Regions from separate parts of the Viridibacillus sp. d25.2 genome, predicted to be linked through region 2. Evidence: riboswitches for the same ligand, from Rfam matches in the RefSeq annotation. Region 2 holds a riboswitch; each other region holds the start of a gene.
What was found. Region 2 has a riboswitch for S-adenosylmethionine ahead of ACZLO7_RS14810 (methionine biosynthesis PLP-dependent protein). Riboswitches for the same ligand answer to the same signal wherever they lie in the genome.
Positions count from the first base shown of each region.

Region 1 (5,209 bases), 1.3 Mb from region 2:
ACGTACCGATGAAAAAAATAACGGTTGGAATAGAGCCATCGATAGTGCAGCAAAAAGTGTATACTTCCAAGCCCAATGACGGAAATTTATTTTCCTCATTAAAATAGCTATTAAGAGTAAAGTACCTCCACCAACTGCTGATCGCATCATGGCAACTGTTAGTGGATGAATACCATCTGTTAAAAATGTCTGTGTTGTACCAACTGTCCCCCATAAAACAGCTGCCAATAATACAAAAGCATATGGTAATATACTCACTTAATAGCTCACTCCTTATATATCTTTCCATAAATATACCATAAATTCTGAAAGTTGAGGCAAACGTTTTCTTCTATTATAATGAAGGCAAAAGGAGGCATTGATCTATGTACAAAACCGTCGCAGATACAGCGAAAGATATCTCAATGCCAGAGCAACAAGTGCTGCGTTATATACTAGAAGGTCGCATTCATGCTGTTCACGATGGAGAACAGTTTTTAATCAGCAGTGACCAATTTGAGCGTTACCATGATCAACTTGAACGTATCAAAGAAGAAATTGAAATTTGGAAGAACACGCCGATTCCAGAAGATATTGATATTAAAGATGAAGACTAAAAGACAGCCAACAGCTGTCTTTTTGTTTTAGGTTATTAAAAACCCCATACACTTAATAACAAAAACACCAGTGGCGTCTTTGAATAGCCACTGGTGTTTACCATATGTAGAAGCTAGCAACTGAATGCTGCTCCAATATAAATTTAGATTGTAACTGGCGCTGATTGTTTAGCTAGCATGTCTGCGTAATCTTCAACCATTACGCTTGCAGTTGGGAACATACCTGCTCCTGGTCCTACAAGAGTTAGGGTACCAATGTAGTTTGTATCAAGAGCTACTGCGTTATTAACACCTTCAATTGAGTAAAGTGGATGTTCTGGTCCAACTAACTCAGGCCCAACTTTGGCGATTAACTCTCCATCTACGCCTAATTGTACATCTGCTACATGGCGGTAACGTAAGCCTTTTGCAGAAGCTTCTTCAACTTGCTCGGAAGTGATTTCAGTAATACCAATTACATCAACATCTTCCCATCTTGGTTGTTTACCAAATGCTAACGCACTTAGAATCATAAGTTTTCGGAAAGCATCTTGACCAGAAATATCATTGTAAGGATCCGCTTCAGCGTATCCTAGGCTTTGTGCATCTTTTAATACATCATTGAATGCTAGGCCTTCACTACGCATTTGAGTTAGGATATAGTTTGATGTACCATTCAAGATTCCTTGAATATGGTGTACATCATTTACTCGTAAGATATTTTGCATGGTTTTGATGACAGGAACGCCACCAGCAGTTGTTGCTTCATAGCCCACTTGTACGCCATATTGTTTCGCCTTTTCTTGTAAAGATAGGCCGTGTTTAGAGAACATTACTTTGTTAGCTGTAATTACGTTACAGCCACTTTCGATTGCAAGTGCTGAATATCTGAATGCTGGCTCTTCACCAACAATTGCTTCGAATACAACTTGTAAATCTGGAATGGCTAAAATATCTTCAAAGTTATCTGTTATTAACTCTTGCGGTGCATTTGAACGAGGTTTAGTCACGTCACGCACTAAAATTTTAGCAATTTCAATATCTACTCCTAATGTCTCCTTAAACTGTTCACGCTTTTCATTTATGATATGATAAATTCCTTGCCCTACAGTACCAAATCCTAGAATTGCTACCTTTACTGCTGCCATACGATCGCCTCCAAAATAATATTGCAATCTTACACTCAATCTCCAAATTGTGTTCAAACCCCATCTAGTTTTGAGAATATCAAAATCAGATGTTAAAACTCATTGCGTAATCAGATCATGTTTGTTCTTCAGCACAACACCATATGATATTGACTTCCAATTAATTCAGAGAAAAAGATATATCGCTATTTGCTAATTATGTTGCTGTACTATTGTATTAAACCCCTTCACAGCGTGTATGCCTCATAATCCCTTTACAAATAGTCCTTCAAATAGTGTTTAGCAATTCTATTTATCACTAATACACTGTGTTTCAATTTTTTACTTATTGATGATTTTAGACTATTAATGAAAAGATTACAAGAAAAATCTTTCCAGAGAGGACAATTGTTTTTCTAGAAAGGTCAAACGAATCCATTAGTAATAACACCTTAACTGTATTTTAAATTTTGAGACAAAATGTTCAAAGTATAAAATATTATACTTTGAACAGGAAAAAGGATGACATAATGCCTCTCGTCATCCCTTGTCTTGATCTTTTCTTCTTATATAAATCTTATTTTGCTACTACCGCTTCATCTACTTTTGCGAAAGCATTATCTAGAGCTGCAATAATATCTTCAATCGCTTCTAAACCAATTGATAATCGTACAAGCTCTTCAGATACTCCTGCTACAACTAATTCTTCCGCACTTAACTGTTGGTGTGTTGTAGATGCTGGATGAATAATTAACGAACGTGCATCACCAACATTAGCTACATGGGAGAATAACTCGATATTATCAATTAATTGACGACCGGCTTCACGCCCACCTTTAATACCGAATGTTAGAACTGAGCCAAAGCCATTTTTTAAATATTTTTTTGCATTTTCATGAGCTGCGCTATCTTCAAAGCCATTGAAGCTAACCCACTCTACATTTTCGTGACTACGTAGATATTCTGCAACTTTTTGTGCATTTTCATTGTGACGTGGTACACGTAAATGTAGCGTTTCAAGACCTTGAATTAATTGGAATGCATTGTCAGGACTTAATGTTGGACCAAAATCACGTAGTAATTGAACGCGCAGACGAGTTGCGAATGCAGCACTTGCAGCATCAACACCATAGCGAATACCATGATAAGATGCATCTGGCTCAGTATAGTCAGGGAATTTCCCTTGTGTCCAACCAAATTTTCCAGCATCAACAGCGACTCCACCGATAACTGTACCGTGTCCACCAATCCATTTTGTTGCAGAGTGTACTACAATATCTGCTCCGAACTCGATTGGATTTGAACCATATGGTGATGGGAATGTATTATCAACAATTAATGGAATCTCATTTTCATGCGCGATATTTGCCAAGGCTTCAATATCTACTACAGTTAAACTTGGATTACCGATTGTTTCCACATAAATCGCTTTTGTATTTTTTTGAATTGCTGAACGGAAATTTTCAGGATCTCTTTCATCTACAAATGAAGCTGTAATGCCATAGCGCGGTAAAGTATTGGCTAATAAATTATATGTACCGCCATATAAACTACCCGAAGCAACGATATGATCTCCAGCACGAGCAATATTTAAAATTGAAAATGAAATAGCAGCCATTCCTGAAGATAGTGCTACTGCTGCTGTTCCACCTTCTAAAAGTGCAACGCGTTTTTCGAATACATCGACAGTTGGGTTCATAATACGAGAATAAATATTACCGGGTTCTTCAAGCGCAAATAGTTTTTGAGCATGCTCCGTACTATTAAAAGCGTAAGCAGTTGTACGATAAATTGGTACTGCACGTGCACCTGTTGTTGGATCTGCTACTTGGCCACCGTGTAATAATAAAGTTTCTGGACGTAAGTTAGTCATCATTTATTCCTCCTAAATGTTTTTTTAAGATGGCAAATCGGAGGTGTGATGAGGATTTTATGGAAAAACAAAAACCCTCTTCGCTAAGAAGAGGGTTGCATACGCAATTTTTCCTCCCCTTATCTGTCAGATCCGATTAAAAATCTGTAGGAATTAGCACCATTGTGAGTTCATCACTCACCGGTTGCTGGGCATCGCAGGGCCTATCCCTCCGCCGCTCTTGATAAGAGTATTTGATTCAGTTCCATCTTGTTGACAAGTATAGAAGATATATCAAACTGATGTCAATACTTTTATTTGTTTTTTCTGAAAATTATTTTAATAGATACTCTGTTTACTCATATGAAATTAATTTAAGTAGACTTTAAATTATGGTAGCCTAAAGAAAGTAAATATTTTTATTTCACAAAGGGGTTTCGAATTATGGTAAAAGAATTACTACGTAGTCACTCTTCTGTACGCAAATATACAGGAGAAATTATTCCTAAAGAAGTCGTTATCGATTTAATTGAAACAGCACAAATGGCGGCAAGCTCGCATTTCGTACAAGCATACAGCGTCATTTGGGTTACGGATGAAGATAAGAAGAAAAAACTTGGAGAACTTTCAAATAATGAGTTCCAATTTGGAACAGCAGGTGCTTCGTTTTTATTTTGTGTAGATTTTAAACGACTGCAAGTTGCTGGTCAAAAAAATGGTATAGAAATTATTGCTGACTCTGCGGAAAACGTACTTGTAGGTGTTGCAGATGTTGCACTTTTCGCTCAAAACTTCGTTATTGCTGCTGAAGACCAAGGCTATGGTATTTGTTATATTGGTGGAGCGCGTAATAATCCAAATGAAATAAGCGAATTATTCGGGCTTCCAGAATACGTTTTCCCCTTGTTTGCTATGACAATCGGTGTACCTACGAAGCGAAATGAAACAAAACCCCGTTTACCAGTAGAAGCTGTACTACATGAAAATAATTATGATGTAGAACAATATGACACATTGCTAGATGAATATGATGCAACAATGGAAGCTTACTACGCTAGTCGTGGATCAAATCGTAAAATGGCTACCTGGACAAAACAAATGGCTGACTTCTTAATAGAGCAACGCCGACCACATATTAATGAATTTTTGGCACAAAAAGGATTTAATTGGAAGTAATAAAAGAACCTCTGAAATTAGGGACATCTAGTTTCAGAGGTTTTTAATTTGTAGTTGACCTAATTCGATTCCTTTTAATACGCATCATCTCTTTCACTTCACTTAATCATAAATCTATGAAAAAACCTGTCACTATGTAGTGACAGGTTTAATTTTATTCTTTTACTAATCCTTCTATTACTAGCTCTTTTACAGGTAAGAAGACTTCGCCAGAGTTGATATATTTCACTTCGACTTTGTCGCCTTCTTCTAGATAGATTGCTAGCGGTACAACTTCTGAGTTAACACTATAGTTATCTTTGTTATCTAACATAAACGATACGGTTGTGAAATCGCCATTTTTCTCTTTATAAACTCGAACAACTTTCCCTTTAATTGTCGCTTGTTCTTGTTGCGAGCTACCGTTTACAGAACTGCCACCACGGCTTAAGATCGATTTATATTGTCTTAATGCCTCATTTGGAGTTGTACCTGAAACT
Region 1 covers NZ_CM196652.1:4,269,563-4,274,771, forward strand. Annotated here, with positions in the region: gene ACZLO7_RS20875 (DMT family transporter) at 1-258, opposite strand, end outside; gene ACZLO7_RS20880 (DNA-binding protein) at 366-596, shown strand; gene ACZLO7_RS20885 (homoserine dehydrogenase family protein) at 740-1,723, opposite strand; gene ACZLO7_RS20890 (O-acetylhomoserine aminocarboxypropyltransferase/cysteine synthase family protein) at 2,280-3,575, opposite strand; SAM riboswitch class I at 3,692-3,805, opposite strand; gene ACZLO7_RS20895 (NADPH-dependent oxidoreductase) at 3,999-4,730, shown strand; gene ACZLO7_RS20900 (threonine/serine exporter family protein) at 4,885-5,209, opposite strand, start outside.
Region 1: another riboswitch for S-adenosylmethionine. It lies ahead of ACZLO7_RS20890 (O-acetylhomoserine aminocarboxypropyltransferase/cysteine synthase family protein); the one in region 2 lies ahead of ACZLO7_RS14810 (methionine biosynthesis PLP-dependent protein).

Region 2 (5,209 bases):
AAAAATATTCGCTGACCGAAAAGAAGAATTAGATCGAATTACTTCCATCGACCAATTTTATAACAATTATATTCAGTATTCGAAACGATTGATTGACACTCGCCAAAAATCAGGTCTTGAAAATGCTCAAAAACTCGTTCTCGCTGGAAATGGCAAGACAGCCATGGGTTATATAGATGTGCATATTGAAATGATTAATGACATGCTAATAAAGAAAAGTAATGAACAAATCAAATCACTTGAAAAGCAAACGGAAATTGCATTGATAATATTCTTGATTTTAACAATATCGTCTATTATTTTAACTATTGTAACGGGTACCCTCTTGTTCCGTTCAATTAAACGTAACACATTAGCTATTAATACATCTATTATGGATATTGCTCAAGCAAATGGTGACTTGACAAAACGAGTAAAAGTAAAAACAAAAGATGAATTTGCTGAAATCGCCAATAGTACAAATGTGTTAATCACATCCATCTCTTCATTAGTAAAACGCGTGAGCACACTTGCTGAAAGTGTATCTGCTAGTGGGCAACAATTAATGGCTTCAGCCGATGAAAATTCGAATATTATCCAATCAATTGCCGATACAACAGGTGAAATCGCTGAAGGTAGCGAGCAAACGATGCTACGTATGAATAACGCAGTTCAAAAGATGAATTTGTTAGAAGAAGCTGCACGTTACTTAAGTACAGATGCTGAACATGTGAAAACAGCAACTGATCAAATGAAGATTGCTGCTGAACTTGGTGGAAAAACCGTCGAACAGTCTTCAAAAGTAATGATGTTAATAGAAGAAACTATGGCTAATACTACAGAAACCGTTGAAGCACTAGGCAAAAAATCATCCGACATCACTTTCATTATTCGTACAATTACTGATATCTCTGAACAAACAAACTTACTGGCCCTTAATGCAGCCATCGAAGCAGCTCGTGCTGGTGAACATGGTAAAGGATTCGCTGTCGTAGCAAATGAGGTTCGAAAGCTAGCTGAGCAATCTCAAAAAGCAGCACGTGAAGTAACGGGGATCGTTTCATCAATCCAATCAGAAGTACAAGCTATTATCACACAAAATCATGATGGTGTACAAAATGTCATACACGGTGTTGAAGTGACAAATGAAACAAATGCTTCTTTAGATAAAATTATTAAACAAACAAACGATACTGTAGCTATTATTAACAAGATGGTCATTCAAATTGAGCAAACTTTAAGCTATAGCCAAGAAGTGGCTGCTTCCTTTATAGAAGTAAATCAGATTGCAGAAAATACAGCAATGAGCACAGAGCGTTCAGCAGCTTCTGCTGAAGAAGGCTCTGCATCAATGCAAGAAATTACAGCTTCAGCAATTGAACTATCCAATCAAGCTGACGAATTGCGAAAAGTGGTTGGGGAATTCAAAGTATAACTTTTTCACTAAATGACTTGCAATTTCTATTGAGATTGCAAGTTTTTTTTATTCTACTCATTAATTTATATGTATCAGAAATTCCTTCGTTCATCTGTTATTACCCCAATCCCCTTCTCAAGACTACCTTTCATAGTGATAACAATGATTACACTTGGGATATTAGTCGTATAAAAAAAATGGCAGGAGATAAGACACCATCTCTCGGCCATTTACATATTAACAAATTTGGCATACGTTTTATTACCATGTATTTTGCAGTCATATAGATAACATTTTGAAACATAGTATGGCTCGAAATAAATTCTTGGGCGGTAGCCCTTTAAAATTCGGCCAATCAGTTTATTATATTTTTCTTTTGTATGTTGTAAGTCCATAATGGATTCTTCAAAATTTTCCTCTATCACCGCTTTATCTATTGCTCTTACACTACTTTCTACAATTTCATCATTTGTTTCTGTTTTCATCTTGTCTATAATATCTGACGCTTCTTCTACTCTACCTAATTGAATAAGTGCATAAACATAATGTTCTACCCAATCATACGATCTAACAATTTCTCTCCATCCTATTTCAAACAAAGGAATTGCTTCATCAAAGTAGTTAATTTGCACATAAAGTTCAGCTACATTTACTTCACCCATATAATTTTCATCATTTGTATTAACTTTTTTCAGCGTATTAAGTACAGAATCGTAATCATCTAAATGTAAGTAAGAAACCATTTCCGCATATTTCAAAAAATCGCCATCAGTTGCAGACTTTTTATAATGTTCTGCTGCTTTTTCAAAATTGTCCATGTTAAAATATGCTGCTGCCAAATTCGCATGGACTACTTCAGTATCTTCCATTTTTAAAGCATATTCTAAAATTCTGATGGCTGAAATGTATTTTTCCATTCGCAAATAAATTTCACCGAGTAAAGCAAAAGGAAAATAATGTTTTGGTTGTTGCTCTATTACTTCAGCTAAGAGCGGTAAAGCTTTGTAATATTCTTCAGCGTCTTTAATATAAAAACATGCTAAGTTATGGAGCGATTGTATATCTCTTTTTTCCACTACTGCTTGCTCTAGCATCATTTGAGCTTCTTCAAATTTAAATTCTTGTAATAACCGATTAACAGCTATGTCATTTAAATTCATCTTGTCACCTTCCAATTCAACTATGCAAATAATAGCATATTCATATAAAAAATGTACCACTTCTCAAAATTTATAAACTTTTCAAATTATATTGTTTCATAATAATGTTGATATTCTCATGTTCGCGTGTTAAAATTTCATTATTATTAACTTTCAAACAATTGAATATACTCACTTATCAAGAGAGATGGAGGGACTTGGCCCGTCGATATCTCAGCAACCACCCTATTTGTGGCAAGGTGCTAATTCCAGTAGACGTAGTCTTGTAGATAAGGAAATTGACTTCATATTTTGAAGGCCCTCTTCCTTAGAGGGCCTTTTAATTTTTTATAAAGGATGATGACATGATGACAAACAATCGTATTGAAACACGCCTAGTTCAGCTTGGCAATAACACTGATCAAAAAACTGGTGCTATTAACACCCCGATTTACCTTTCGACAGCCTATAAACATGCGGGTCTTGGCCAATCTACTGGCTACGATTATACAAGGACAAAAAATCCAACACGATCTGTATTAGAGGAAGCTATAGCTAACTTAGAATCCGGAGACGCTGGCTTTGCCTGTAGTAGTGGGATGGCTGCTATTCAATTAGTACTATCCCTTTTCAAATCAGGTGATGAGCTTATTTTACCAGAGGATATTTATGGTGGAACTTACCGTTTACTTGCTCAATACCATGAACAATATGCTATCAAACCTCAATATGCGAAATTCTCTTCAACTGAAGAAGTTGAGTCCTTCATTAACGACAAAACGCGCGCCATTTTTATTGAGACTCCTACTAACCCGTTAATACAGGAAATTGATATTGAGCTATATGCAAAGCTTGCGAAAAAACATAATTTACTTCTCATCGTCGATAATACATTCTTAACACCCTACTATCAACGTCCAATAGAGCTAGGCGCTGATATTGTTCTACATAGTGCGACTAAATACATCGGTGGTCATAATGATGTTTTGGCTGGTCTTGTCGTTAGTAAAGGTAAAGAGCTTAGCGAAAAACTATTCACAAATCATAATGCTGCAGGTGCAACACTTGCTCCATTCGACTCATGGTTACTGCTACGAGGATTAAAAACATTACATCTTCGCATGAAACAACATACGGAAAATGCTAAGCATATCGCGGCTTATCTAGAACAAGAACCTTTAGTAAAAGACGTTCTGTTTGCTGGTAAAGGCGGGATGATTTCTTTCCGTTTACAAAAAGGTGACTTAGTTGGTAAGTTTTTAGAAGGCTTGAAATTAATCGTCTTTGCTGAAAGCTTGGGCGGTGTGGAAAGCTTTATCACATATCCAACTACACAAACACATGCGGATATTCCAGAAGAAGAACGTATAGCTCGAGGTGTTGATAACTCTTTACTTCGCTTTTCAGTGGGTATTGAAGAAGCAGAAGATTTAATCGCCGATTTACAACAAGTTTTTTCTATCTTAGAAAAAGAGGTGTCATCATATGAGTTCAATTAATGAACAAATCGAAACAAGTTTAATCACCGCTTCTACTCGTGGTAATTACGAGCAAAAAACTGGTGCAGTTAATGTTCCAATATACTTATCATCTACATTTGATCAGGAACATTTCGATTCTTTTGGTCCGTATGATTATAGTCGTTCTGGCAATCCAACTCGTGATGCTTTAGAGAAAACAATTGCCGAACTTGAAGGTGGTACTCGTGGATTTGCATTCTCTTCAGGTATTGCAGCCATTGCTTCCGCCTTTATGATCTTAGAAGCCGGTGACCATATTGTTGTGACATCTGAAGTATACGGTGGAACATACCGTTTCGTAACACAAGTGTTAACAAAATTTGGAATTGAACATACATTTGCTGATTTCTCTGATTTAGCATCAATCGAAGCAGCTTTACGTCCAAATACAAAAGTATTATATATAGAAACACCGGCTAATCCCCTTTTAGGTATTACTGATATTGAAGGTGTTGTGGCTATTGCAAAGGCAAATGGGGCTCTAACGTTTTTAGACAACACGTTTATGACGCCTTTATATCAACGTCCATTAGATCTAGGTGTGGACGTTGTATTACACAGTGCAACTAAGTTTTTAGGGGGACACAGTGATATTATCGCAGGGCTTGCAGTAACAAAAGACGTAGAGCTGGGTGACAGAATCTACTTCATGCAAAACTCATTCGGTGCTATTTTAGGTGCGCAAGATTCCTTCTCTTTAATTCAAGGTATCAAAACGTTAAATGCCCGTTTAACACAATCAACAGCATCCGCATCAAAAATTGCAAATTATTTAGATGCTCATGAACTTGTAGAAGAAGTATATTTCCCAGGCTTAGAATCGCACCAAGGTCATGATATCCATGCAAAACAAGCAAAAAGTGCTGGTGCTGTATTATCATTTAAACTGCCTAATCGTGAAATCACAAAAGCATTTGTTGAACATGTACAAATTCCAATTTTCGCTGTGAGCCTTGGTGGCGTAGAGTCTATCCTTTCTTATCCGGCTACAATGAGCCACGCCGCTGTTCCTAAAGAAGAACGTGAAAAACGTGGTATAACAGATGGACTTTTACGCTTCTCTGTTGGGCTTGAAAATGTTGATGATTTAATCGCAGATTTTGAGCAAGCTTTTGCTAAAGCGATAGAACTTACCGTTGTTAGCAATAAATAAA
Region 2 covers NZ_CM196652.1:3,013,731-3,018,939, forward strand. Annotated here, with positions in the region: gene ACZLO7_RS14800 (methyl-accepting chemotaxis protein) at 1-1,414, shown strand, start outside; gene ACZLO7_RS14805 (tetratricopeptide repeat protein) at 1,627-2,556, opposite strand; SAM riboswitch class I at 2,729-2,832, shown strand; gene ACZLO7_RS14810 (methionine biosynthesis PLP-dependent protein) at 2,904-4,034, shown strand; gene ACZLO7_RS14815 (aminotransferase class I/II-fold pyridoxal phosphate-dependent enzyme) at 4,030-5,208, shown strand.

Region 3 (5,209 bases), 1.9 Mb from region 2:
TTTCCACCGCAAACTAATGCACAAACTTGTTCGTGACTAATTCCTCTAAATTGAGATTTACCACCACGTTACTTTTGTTGACAAACTCGAAGAAATTTGGGTTTTTCTATAGTCTTTTTTATTTTAAATATATAAGACCGTTGATTTCCGCTACGGTGGGCGCTTTCCGCGGGCGAGCGCCAAGCCGCTTCGTCGCTACGCTCCTGCAGGGTCTTGGACTGTCCCGCTTGTCCCGCAGGAGTCGCCACCTTCGCTCCAATCAACTACGCATGTAATATAAACAAATCTTCTGAATGATAGGAAATAATAACAATAGAAAAATTCTGAAAGAGATCAAATTGAAATTATTGCTTTGGATCAATTAGTACCTAAAGAACATCTTGTGAGAAAAATTGAGGATGTGGTGGACAACCTAAAAGGCCTTATGCTACTTTAAAGAAATTCGCAAATTGTACTTGGCAAAGTTCATAAACGAAATACAAGTTAACACTTAAAGCGCATTTTATCTCTATAAGAGGATCAAATAACCAAAATATATAAAAATAACAAAAGACATTCAGGTTGTGAGCATTCTGAATGCCTTTTGTCGACTACTGCAGACCACCCAGAGAGTGGTCTTTCCTAATTTAATTCAGTTGTATTAAGCGATAGGACCGCCGTTTTTCATGATATCTTCTGATACAACACCGAATTTTTTGAAGTTTTCTCGGAACATGTCAGCAAGAGCAGAAGCTTTTTGATCATAAGCTTTTTTATCTTCCCAAGCGTTACGTGGATTTAATACTTCAGTTGGAACACCTTCAATAGCTACAGGTATTTCTAGGCCAAAGATAGCGTCTTTTTCAGTGAAGACGTTATTTAATTTGCCATCGATTGCGGCACGAACCATTGAACGAGTATAAGAAAGTTTCATACGGTTACCAACGCCATATTCTCCACCAGTCCAACCAGTGTTTACTAAGAATACATTTACTTGGTGTTCATCGATTTTGTTACCTAACATTTCAGCATAAACTGTTGCTGGAAGTGGTAGGAATGGAGAACCGAAGCATGTTGAGAATACTGGTTCAGGTGAAGTAACACCGCGTTCAGTACCTGCCAATTTAGATGTGAAACCACTTAAGAAGTGATACATTGCTTGCTCTTTTGTTAATTTACTGATTGGAGGCAATACGCCAAATGCATCTGCAGTTAAGAAGATGATTGTTTTTGTATGACCTGCAACAGATGGATCAACAATGTTTTCGATATTTTGAATTGGGTAAGCAACACGAGTATTTTCTGTTAGTGAACCATCGTCGTAGTCAGGAATACGTGTTTCTTCATCAACTACTACGTTTTCTAACACAGTACCAAAACTGATAGCATTGTAAATCTCAGGTTCTTTCTCTTTAGAAAGGTTGATAGTTTTTGCATAGCATCCACCTTCGATATTGAATACACCGTTGTCAGACCAACCATGCTCATCATCACCGATTAATTTACGATCTGCATCTGCAGATAAAGTCGTTTTACCTGTTCCAGATAAACCGAAGAATAGTGCTACATCGCCTGCTTCACCAACGTTTGCTGAACAGTGCATTGAAAGAATACCTTGTTGTGGTAATAAGTAGTTCATTATACTGAAAATCGATTTTTTCATCTCACCAGCGTATTCAGTTCCACCAATTAGGATGATGCGTTTTTCAAGAGAAACGATAATGAAAGTTTCAGAATCAGTTCCATCTACTGCTGGGTCCGCTTTGAAAGTTGGAGCAGAAACGATTGTGAAGTCAGCTTCATGTGTTTCTAGCTCTGCTTCAGTAGGACGAATGAATAATTGATGTGCAAATAGGTTATGCCAAGCGTATTCATTTACTACTCGAATAGCTAAACGAGATGATGTATCTGCACCTGCAAAACCGTTAAATACAAATAATTCTTCTTTTTCTTTCAAGTAGTTAACTACTTTAGTGTACAATGAATCGAAGATGTCTGATGAGATTGGTCTATTTACTTTACCCCAATCAATTTTGTCTTTCGAACTTTCTTCTTCGACCATATATTTATCTTTAGGAGAACGACCTGTATATTTTCCTGTGACTGCTCTTACAGCACCATCAACAGTTAGGATAGCTTCACCGCGTGAAGTAGCTTTTTCTGTTAATTGTGGTACTGAAAGTTGTTCCAGAATATTTTCACCTTTCAATAATTCCTTCAGTTCATTCGTAATTTCTACTGAATTCATCGTTTTACGTACCATCCTTTTTATATTATTTCTCTTGTTAGAGGGGATTTATATTTCATTTTCGAAATTAGTATAACACATTTAGTTAAATAATCTATACTAATTGCAATATAATTTTTATGAAAATTGTACTTTTTTTTAAGAAATAAAAAAGGTGTTGACAACTAAGCTATAATGTTCTAATATGTGGTATTGAACGGATACTCTTATCCCGAGCTGGTGGAGGGTCAGGCCCTATGAAACCCGGCAACCTGCATTGTGTTTTTATGTGATGCGCTGGTGCTTAATCTGATGCAAGGATTTGATCCTTGAACGATAAGAGTGAAAGGTGCTTATGAATTATTCCCTTCCACTCATTAGTAATAATGGGTGGAAGGGTTTTTTTATTTAAAATAGACCAATTCCTAAATTTTTGATAAGTATATGTAATTTATGCGGTTCTATTTATATATAGTGGCACTTTCTAGAATCCTCGTGTTAAAAGCAGCAACGGCTTGGCGTTCAATCCTACTGGAAAGAACTAACATGGGTAATGAGTACCGTATCATTTCCGAGGCAATCTCGCAGATAATAGGAGGAAACCAAATGACAAACCGTCGACTGTTTACATCAGAGAGTGTAACAGAAGGACATCCAGATAAAATTTGTGATCAAATTTCGGATGCCATTTTAGATGAAATCGTTTCAAAAGACCCGAATGCACGTGTTGCGTGTGAAACTACAGTAACAACTGGTCTTGTATTAGTAGCAGGAGAGATTACAACATCAACTTATGTTGATATTCCTAAAATCGTTCGTGAAACGGTAATGGAAATCGGCTATACGCGTGGTAAATATGGCTTTGATGGTGAAAACGTTGCTGTTTTAACAGCAATCGGTGAGCAGTCAGCTGATATCGCATTGGGAGTTGACCAAGCTCTTGAAGCACGTGAAGGTTCAATGACTGATGAAGACATTGAAGCAATTGGTGCAGGTGACCAAGGTTTAATGTTTGGATTCGCTTGTAATGAAACACCTGAGTTAATGCCTTTACCTATTAGCTTGGCACATAAATTAGCTCGTCGATTATCAGAAGTTCGTAAAACACAAGAGTTGGCTTATTTACGTCCGGATGGTAAAACTCAAGTGACAATTGAATATGATGAAAATAATCATCCTGTTCGCGTTGACACAATCGTTATTTCAACTCAACATGATCCAGAAGTGACATTAGAGCAAATTAAAGAAGATTTACAAACGCACGTAATTGCTCCGGTTGTTCCTACTGAATTACTTGATGAGAACACAAAATACTTTATCAACCCAACTGGTCGCTTTGTAATTGGTGGACCAAAAGGTGATGCAGGGTTAACAGGACGCAAAATTATCGTAGATACTTACGGTGGATACGCTCGTCATGGTGGCGGTGCATTCTCTGGTAAGGATGCAACTAAGGTTGACCGTTCTGCAGCTTATGCAGCACGTTATGTTGCAAAAAATATTGTAGCAGCTGAACTTGCTGAGCGTTGTGAAGTACAACTTGCTTATGCGATTGGTGTTGCACAACCAGTTTCAATTGCAATCGATACTTTCGGTACTGGTAAAGTGAAAGAAGTAGATTTAGTTGAGTGGGTTCGTGAATTATTTGATTTACGCCCAGCAGGCATTATTAAAATGCTTGATTTACGACGTCCTATCTACAAACAAACAGCTGCTTATGGTCATTTCGGCCGTACAGATTTGAATGTTCCGTGGGAAGCTACAGATAAAGCTGCCGTTTTAAAAGATAAAGCCGGACTGTAATTCATTCTGGAAAATCCCAATAATACTAAATATCCCGAGTTACATATTGATTATTTTAGTAATCAAATGTAGCTTGGGATATTTTTTGTTTTTATATAGAAGAAACTCACAATAAGAAATTAAAAAACCTGAGAAATCGTATGAAAAAAGATACTCAGGCTTCTAGATTTAGCTATTTTTGTAGTGATTTATAATATTGTCCTTTTTCATAATACTCATTCACAATGCGATCCATATCTTTTTTATCTTCTTCAGTTAACTCGCGAATAACCTTTGCAGGGCGTCCAAATGCTAATGTGTTTGGAGGAATTTTCTTACCTTGTGAAACGAGACTGCCAGCACCAATAAATGCACCTTCACCAATTTCAGCACCATCTAGGATAATTGAAGCCATCCCAACAAGAGCGCCTTTTTTTACAGTACAGCTATGTAATGTTACTTGATGCCCAATTGTCACATCGTCTTCTAAGATAAGTGGATATGCAGGACTTTGATGTAAACAACATAAATCTTGGACATTTACTTTGCGCCCTATAATCGTAGGAGAAACATCTCCACGGATAACCGTATTATAAAAAATAGAAGAATCAGGTCCTATAGTAACATCGCCAGTGATAATAACGTTATCGCCGACAAAAACGGATGGGTCAATAGATGGTTTTTTGTCTCTGAATGGATAAATCATCGAAAAACGCCTCATTTCAAGTTATTATGTATTATTATCGTAACAAAAGGAAGCAATGAATGGAACAGTAATAGCCAGAATACGTTAAAATATATACATAGGAATTTATGAGGTGAGATAGTAATGTGGAAATGGGAAACTGACGGCCAAGCAAGAGCTGTCGCTGTAATTATACACAGTGCATACGAACATCATCGTCGATATGCATGGCTAATTGAAAACTTAAGAACATCTGGTATCCATGTTATTTCAGGAGATTTACCTGGACATGGCGAGGATAGTAGACATAAAAGTATGCATAGTGAAGAGTTTAAAAGTTACGAAACATTTGTTAAACAACTAATGCAAGCGGCTTTAACGTATAACTTACCTGTATTTGTAGTAGGACATGGTTTAGGCGCTATTTTAGGAATCCATGTTGTTGAAAAATTCAAGTATGAATGTACAGGGATTATATTAACATCACCATGGATGCATTTAAAACACCAACCATCAAAATTATCAAATGCATTAAC
Region 3 covers NZ_CM196652.1:1,116,574-1,121,782, forward strand. Annotated here, with positions in the region: gene pckA (phosphoenolpyruvate carboxykinase (ATP)) at 641-2,227, opposite strand; SAM riboswitch class I at 2,431-2,549, shown strand; gene metK (methionine adenosyltransferase) at 2,813-4,009, shown strand; gene ACZLO7_RS05590 (gamma carbonic anhydrase) at 4,182-4,694, opposite strand; gene ACZLO7_RS05595 (alpha/beta hydrolase) at 4,818-5,209, shown strand, end outside.
Region 3: another riboswitch for S-adenosylmethionine. It lies ahead of metK (methionine adenosyltransferase); the one in region 2 lies ahead of ACZLO7_RS14810 (methionine biosynthesis PLP-dependent protein).

Region 4 (5,209 bases), 420 kb from region 2:
ATTATCTAGCTATCAAAGTAATTATTATTGTTAGAAAGATATTGGAAATTCGAATAACACATTCATAAGGATTTTAATTAGGGTTAATTCTTACTTGTTTTTTCATTTGTTCTATGTCAAAAGATCTAAGAAAGGTGAGTAAATGAAAATTGTTCAAATAATTACGAGATTAGATACAGCTGGTGGAGCACAATCACATGTACTAGCCCTCACAAAACAACTTGCTTTAGATGGACATGAAGTAACGATTTTTACTTCAAAGGGGAATCTCATTCATCAGGCATTAAATGAAGAGAATATAAGCATTATACAGCTTCAATATTTAAAATGGGCGATTCACATTGTAGATGATATTCGTGCATTTCTTGAAATACGTGAAAACTTACGTCGTATAAATCCAGATATAGTTGCTCTTCATTCATCAAAAGCAGGAGCAGTTGGTAGATTAGCAGCTTTTTCATTAAATATCCCAACTGTTTTTACCGCACATGGCTGGGCTTTTACGGAAGGTGTAAAGCCATTAAAAGGATGGGTTTATCAACAAATTGAAAAGGTACTAGCGCCAAAAACGACAAAAATCATTACTGTTTCTAATTATGATTACTTACTTGCCTCAGAAAAAAAGGTCGTGAAAAAAAACAACATGACGACGATTCATAATGGTATCCATAGTATTAGTAAAAATGGACAAAATCTTTCTCAAAATAGAGTTCCAAAAATCATTATGGTTGCAAGATTTGAGCAACCTAAACGTCAAGATTTATTGATTGAGGTACTATCCACAATGACGGAAAAAGAATGGCAACTAGTATTCATAGGTGATGGAAGTCAGATGGAAGCTGCAAAAGAGTTATCGCTCCAACATCATATTGCTGATCGAGTTACATTTCTAGGATCTAGAGATGATATCGCAGAACAATTACAACAGGCAGATATATTTGTACTATTATCAGATTTTGAAGGCTTACCTATCTCTATTTTGGAAGCGATGAGGGCTCAGTTACCTATTATTGCTTCGAATGTAGGGGGAGTACCAGAGCTCATCATTGATGATGAAACCGGATATGTGGTAAATCATGATTTAGAAGCAATTAAGGGTTGTATGAGTAGGCTTCTAGAAAATCATTCCTTACGGTTAAGGCTAGGTCATTTAGCTCACAGCTATTTTGAAGAAAATTTTTCATTTCACTCTATGTATGACAAGACGGTAAGTCTATATCTAGAAGCTCATAATGAGAAGAAAGAGAAAATTGATCTACAAATACTTAATCATCCCTAATCTTGTGTGAAATAATGTCGAATAAGCGGAAAATACTATATTCATTTATATAGATAATTTGAGAGTAATGTAAATATATCTGGATATTGCATTAAATCTCAAAGGAGGGGATTACCCAAGAAACGTCTCGTTTAAGAAGGAATAAAATTAATAGTAATTTAAAAAAATTAAGAAATGGAGAGAACTATTGAACATTTTAGTAACTGGTGGAGCAGGGTACATAGGCTCGCATATTTGTATTGAGTTAATACAAACTGGTCATGAAATTATTATTGTAGATAATTTTTCAAATAGCAATATGGAAGTAATCAATCGTTTAGAAGCCATTACAAAGAAAAAAATAACATTTTTCCCCATAGATATTTACAATCAAGAAGAATTTGAAAAGGTATTTCAAAATTATTCAATTGATAGTGTCATCCATTTAGCTGGTTCAAAATCAGTTTCAGAATCCCTCAGCAATCCAATCAAATACTATCTGCAAAATTTAGTATGCACGATCCAACTAGTCAGTCTGATGAATAAGTACAAAGTACATCAACTAGTTTTCAGTTCATCAGCAACTGTTTATGGTACTCCTGAACAATGTCCAATCCCTGAAACCGCAACTTTAAAAACAGAAAACCCCTACGGTACAACGAAGTTAGCTGTAGAAAAATTCTTATATGAATTTGCACAATCTAACCATTCTTTTTCAATTGTTTTATTACGATATTTTAATCCAATTGGAGCACATGAAAGTGGCATGATAGGAGAGGATCCCTTCACAATTCCAAATAATTTGATGCCTTATATAACCCAAGTTGCAACAGGTAAATTACCTTTTTTGAATATTTACGGAAATGATTATCCGACTCTTGATGGAACGGGGATACGTGATTATATTCATGTAGTTGACTTGGCAAAAGGTCATGTAAAGGCATTGCAAAGTTTAAAAGAGAAGTATGGTTGGAGAGTATTTAACCTAGGAACTGGTGAGGGGTATAGCGTCTTACAAGTGGTAAAAACATTCGAATATGTATCAGGTATACCAATACCATATCTTATAAGCGATCGGCGTAAAGGTGATGTTGCAATTAGCTATGCTGATGCGACAAAAGCAAAACAACAACTGAATTGGGCTGCAGAAAAATCGTTAGAAGATATGTGTCGAGATGCATGGAGATGGCAAAGAAATAATCCAAATGGTTATAAAGACGGAAATATAAGAGAAGATCAGTTGTTATACTTAACGGACCTGTAGTTGTTGCATAAAAATGGAATATTGTCTATACTATATTAAACATACTTAATTACTATGATTTAAACTATTTACTGCTAAGCCCTATAGGAAATCTATAAGGGCTTATTTTCTATGGTTAAATTAACAGAAATGTTTGCTTATCTGACAATTTAATGATAGGATTAAGGTAATTAAATATTCTTATCAAGAGAAGCCGAGGGAAAAGGCCCTGTGAAGCTTCAGCAACCTCTGATTCATTCAGAAAGGTGCTAAGTCCTACAAGACATTTGTCTTGGAAGATAAGAAACGAGCGTATTAAGTTAGCCCTCATTCTTATCCATAGAATGAGGGCTTTTAATATGAGAATACATAACAAACATGAGGGAAAGGAAGAGAAGTAGCTATGCCAATTAATATTCCGAAAAACCTTCCGGCAACGGAATTACTAAAAAAGGAAAAAATCTTCGTAATGGAAGAGGATCGTTCGAAGAGTCAAAATATTCGGCCTTTAAATATATTGATTTTGAACTTAATGCCAGAAAAAGAGAAGACAGAGCTTCAATTATTACGTCTATTAGGTAATACACCCCTACAAGTAAATGTAACATTTTTAAATACAGCGACGTATGTTTCAAAAAATGTTAGTGAAACGCATTTAGAATCTTTTTATACGACTTTTGAACATATTAAACATCGTCGGTTTGACGGCATGATTATAACGGGTGCACCGATTGAACTAATGGAATTTCAAGATGTTGATTTTTGGGAAGAAATCGTTAGTATTATGGATTGGACAAAATCAAATGTTACATCTGTATTGCATATATGTTGGGGTGCCCAAGCTGCACTTTATCATCACTACGATATTGGTAAATTCCCTCTTGCTAAGAAATGCTCAGGTATTTATGATCATACAATCACAGATCCAACTGTGAAGCTTGTTCGTGGCTTTAATGATATTTTCACTGCACCACATTCACGAAATACTTCTATATCTATCGAAGAAGTTGAATCCCATCCAAAGCTAAAACTACTGTCAGCTTCTGATGATGCGGGTGTATTTATTGTGATGTCAGAAGATGAAAAACAGATCATGATTACTGGGCATTTAGAATACGATGCTCATACATTGGCAGATGAATATTCACGTGACGTTGCAAAAGGTTTGGATATAGAGGTTCCAAAAAACTACTTCCCTAATGATGATCCAACAAAGCTGCCAATTAATACTTGGCGTTCCCATACGCATTTATTGTTCTCTAACTGGCTGAACTATTATGTTTATCAGGAAACACCATTTGAGTGGGAATAAAAAGATACCCTATTCTATTTGTTAAATGGTATAGGGCATCTTCTTTTGTATGTAAAGACTCTTAATAAGTAAAGACCATTTTCTTTTAAAATCTAAAGGTATGCACTTTCAACGCATACTTTATGCTATGATAAATGTAATTTATCTCGAAAGGAAGACAATAAATGAACTCACCTTTTACATTTATTCATACAGAACCAAAAAATATGGATTCAACTAAAAAATACCCAGCCATTTTTTTATTACATGGAATGGGAAGTAATGAGCAAGACTTACCGGGCTTAGTAGCAGATTTCGAAGATAATTGTCATATCTTCAGTTTACGTGGTCCTATTACACATAAACCTGGTTATGCTTTCTTTACGATTCAAGACATAGGAGCACCAGAACGTCCAGTATTTGATAAAGTCGCTCATTTTATTCGAGAATTTATAGAAGAAGCATCGTTTATTTATAATATTGATTTAGAAAAAATTGTATTAATGGGCTTTAGCCAAGGAGCAATTTTAGCACAATCATTAGCATTTGTTTTAGGTGACAAATTAACAGCTGTTGTCGCTTTAAGCGGTTATGTTCCTGATTTTGTGAAAAACGAATATCATAAACAATCAGTAGAACATATGCCAATTTTCATCTCACACGGGGAATATGACTATGTTATACCACATCAGTGGGGCATTGAAAGTAAGGAATTCTTTGAGTCATTAGGTGCAACTGTCACTTTTAAGAGTTATCCAGACGGACACGGTGTTACACCAGCTAATCATTTGGATTTAATTACTTTCTTAAAAGAACAAATCTCTTAACTAAAATTTAGAAGCCATGAGCAACTTTTTGCTCATGGCTTATTTATATTTATATTAATTGTAAATACCAACAACCTTAAAATATATATATGATATTTTGTTAAAAAACATAGACCTCGCTAGTCTATATACAAAAGATCAAAACACGGTCTCTAAGAGAAAAAACTTACTAGCAAAAAGCCAGTAAGGAAAAAGGAACTCGAAACTATATATTAATATCTTGCTTCAAACGTGAATATAATTGTTCTTTATTTCGAGGGAAGGGTGCATCTGCTGCAAGTATTCCAATCAGTTGTAATTGTTCGGCTGTTTCAAATATCCAAGGCTTCTCAAGATGAGCTTGAGCAAGCAAGTTAGGCTGCTTAAAAACAGAGATGGGATCACCATGATAAAGTATCTTACCGTCGCTCATAACAATAATTTCATCGGCCCATTCATATGCAAAATGCACATCGTGAGTTGATAGTATTATGGTTTTATGTGGTTTATGAATCGTATTTAATAGTGCCATGATTTGCTTAGAATAATATGCATCAAGACCTGCAGACGGTTCATCTAATATAAAAACATCTGGATTCATTGCTAATACC
Region 4 covers NZ_CM196652.1:2,590,723-2,595,931, reverse strand. Annotated here, with positions in the region: gene ACZLO7_RS12950 (glycosyltransferase family 4 protein) at 143-1,279, shown strand; gene galE (UDP-glucose 4-epimerase GalE) at 1,467-2,522, shown strand; SAM riboswitch class I at 2,700-2,807, shown strand; gene metA (homoserine O-acetyltransferase MetA) at 2,905-3,813, shown strand; gene ACZLO7_RS12935 (alpha/beta hydrolase) at 3,978-4,619, shown strand; gene ACZLO7_RS12930 (energy-coupling factor ABC transporter ATP-binding protein) at 4,825-5,209, opposite strand, start outside.
Region 4: another riboswitch for S-adenosylmethionine. It lies ahead of metA (homoserine O-acetyltransferase MetA); the one in region 2 lies ahead of ACZLO7_RS14810 (methionine biosynthesis PLP-dependent protein).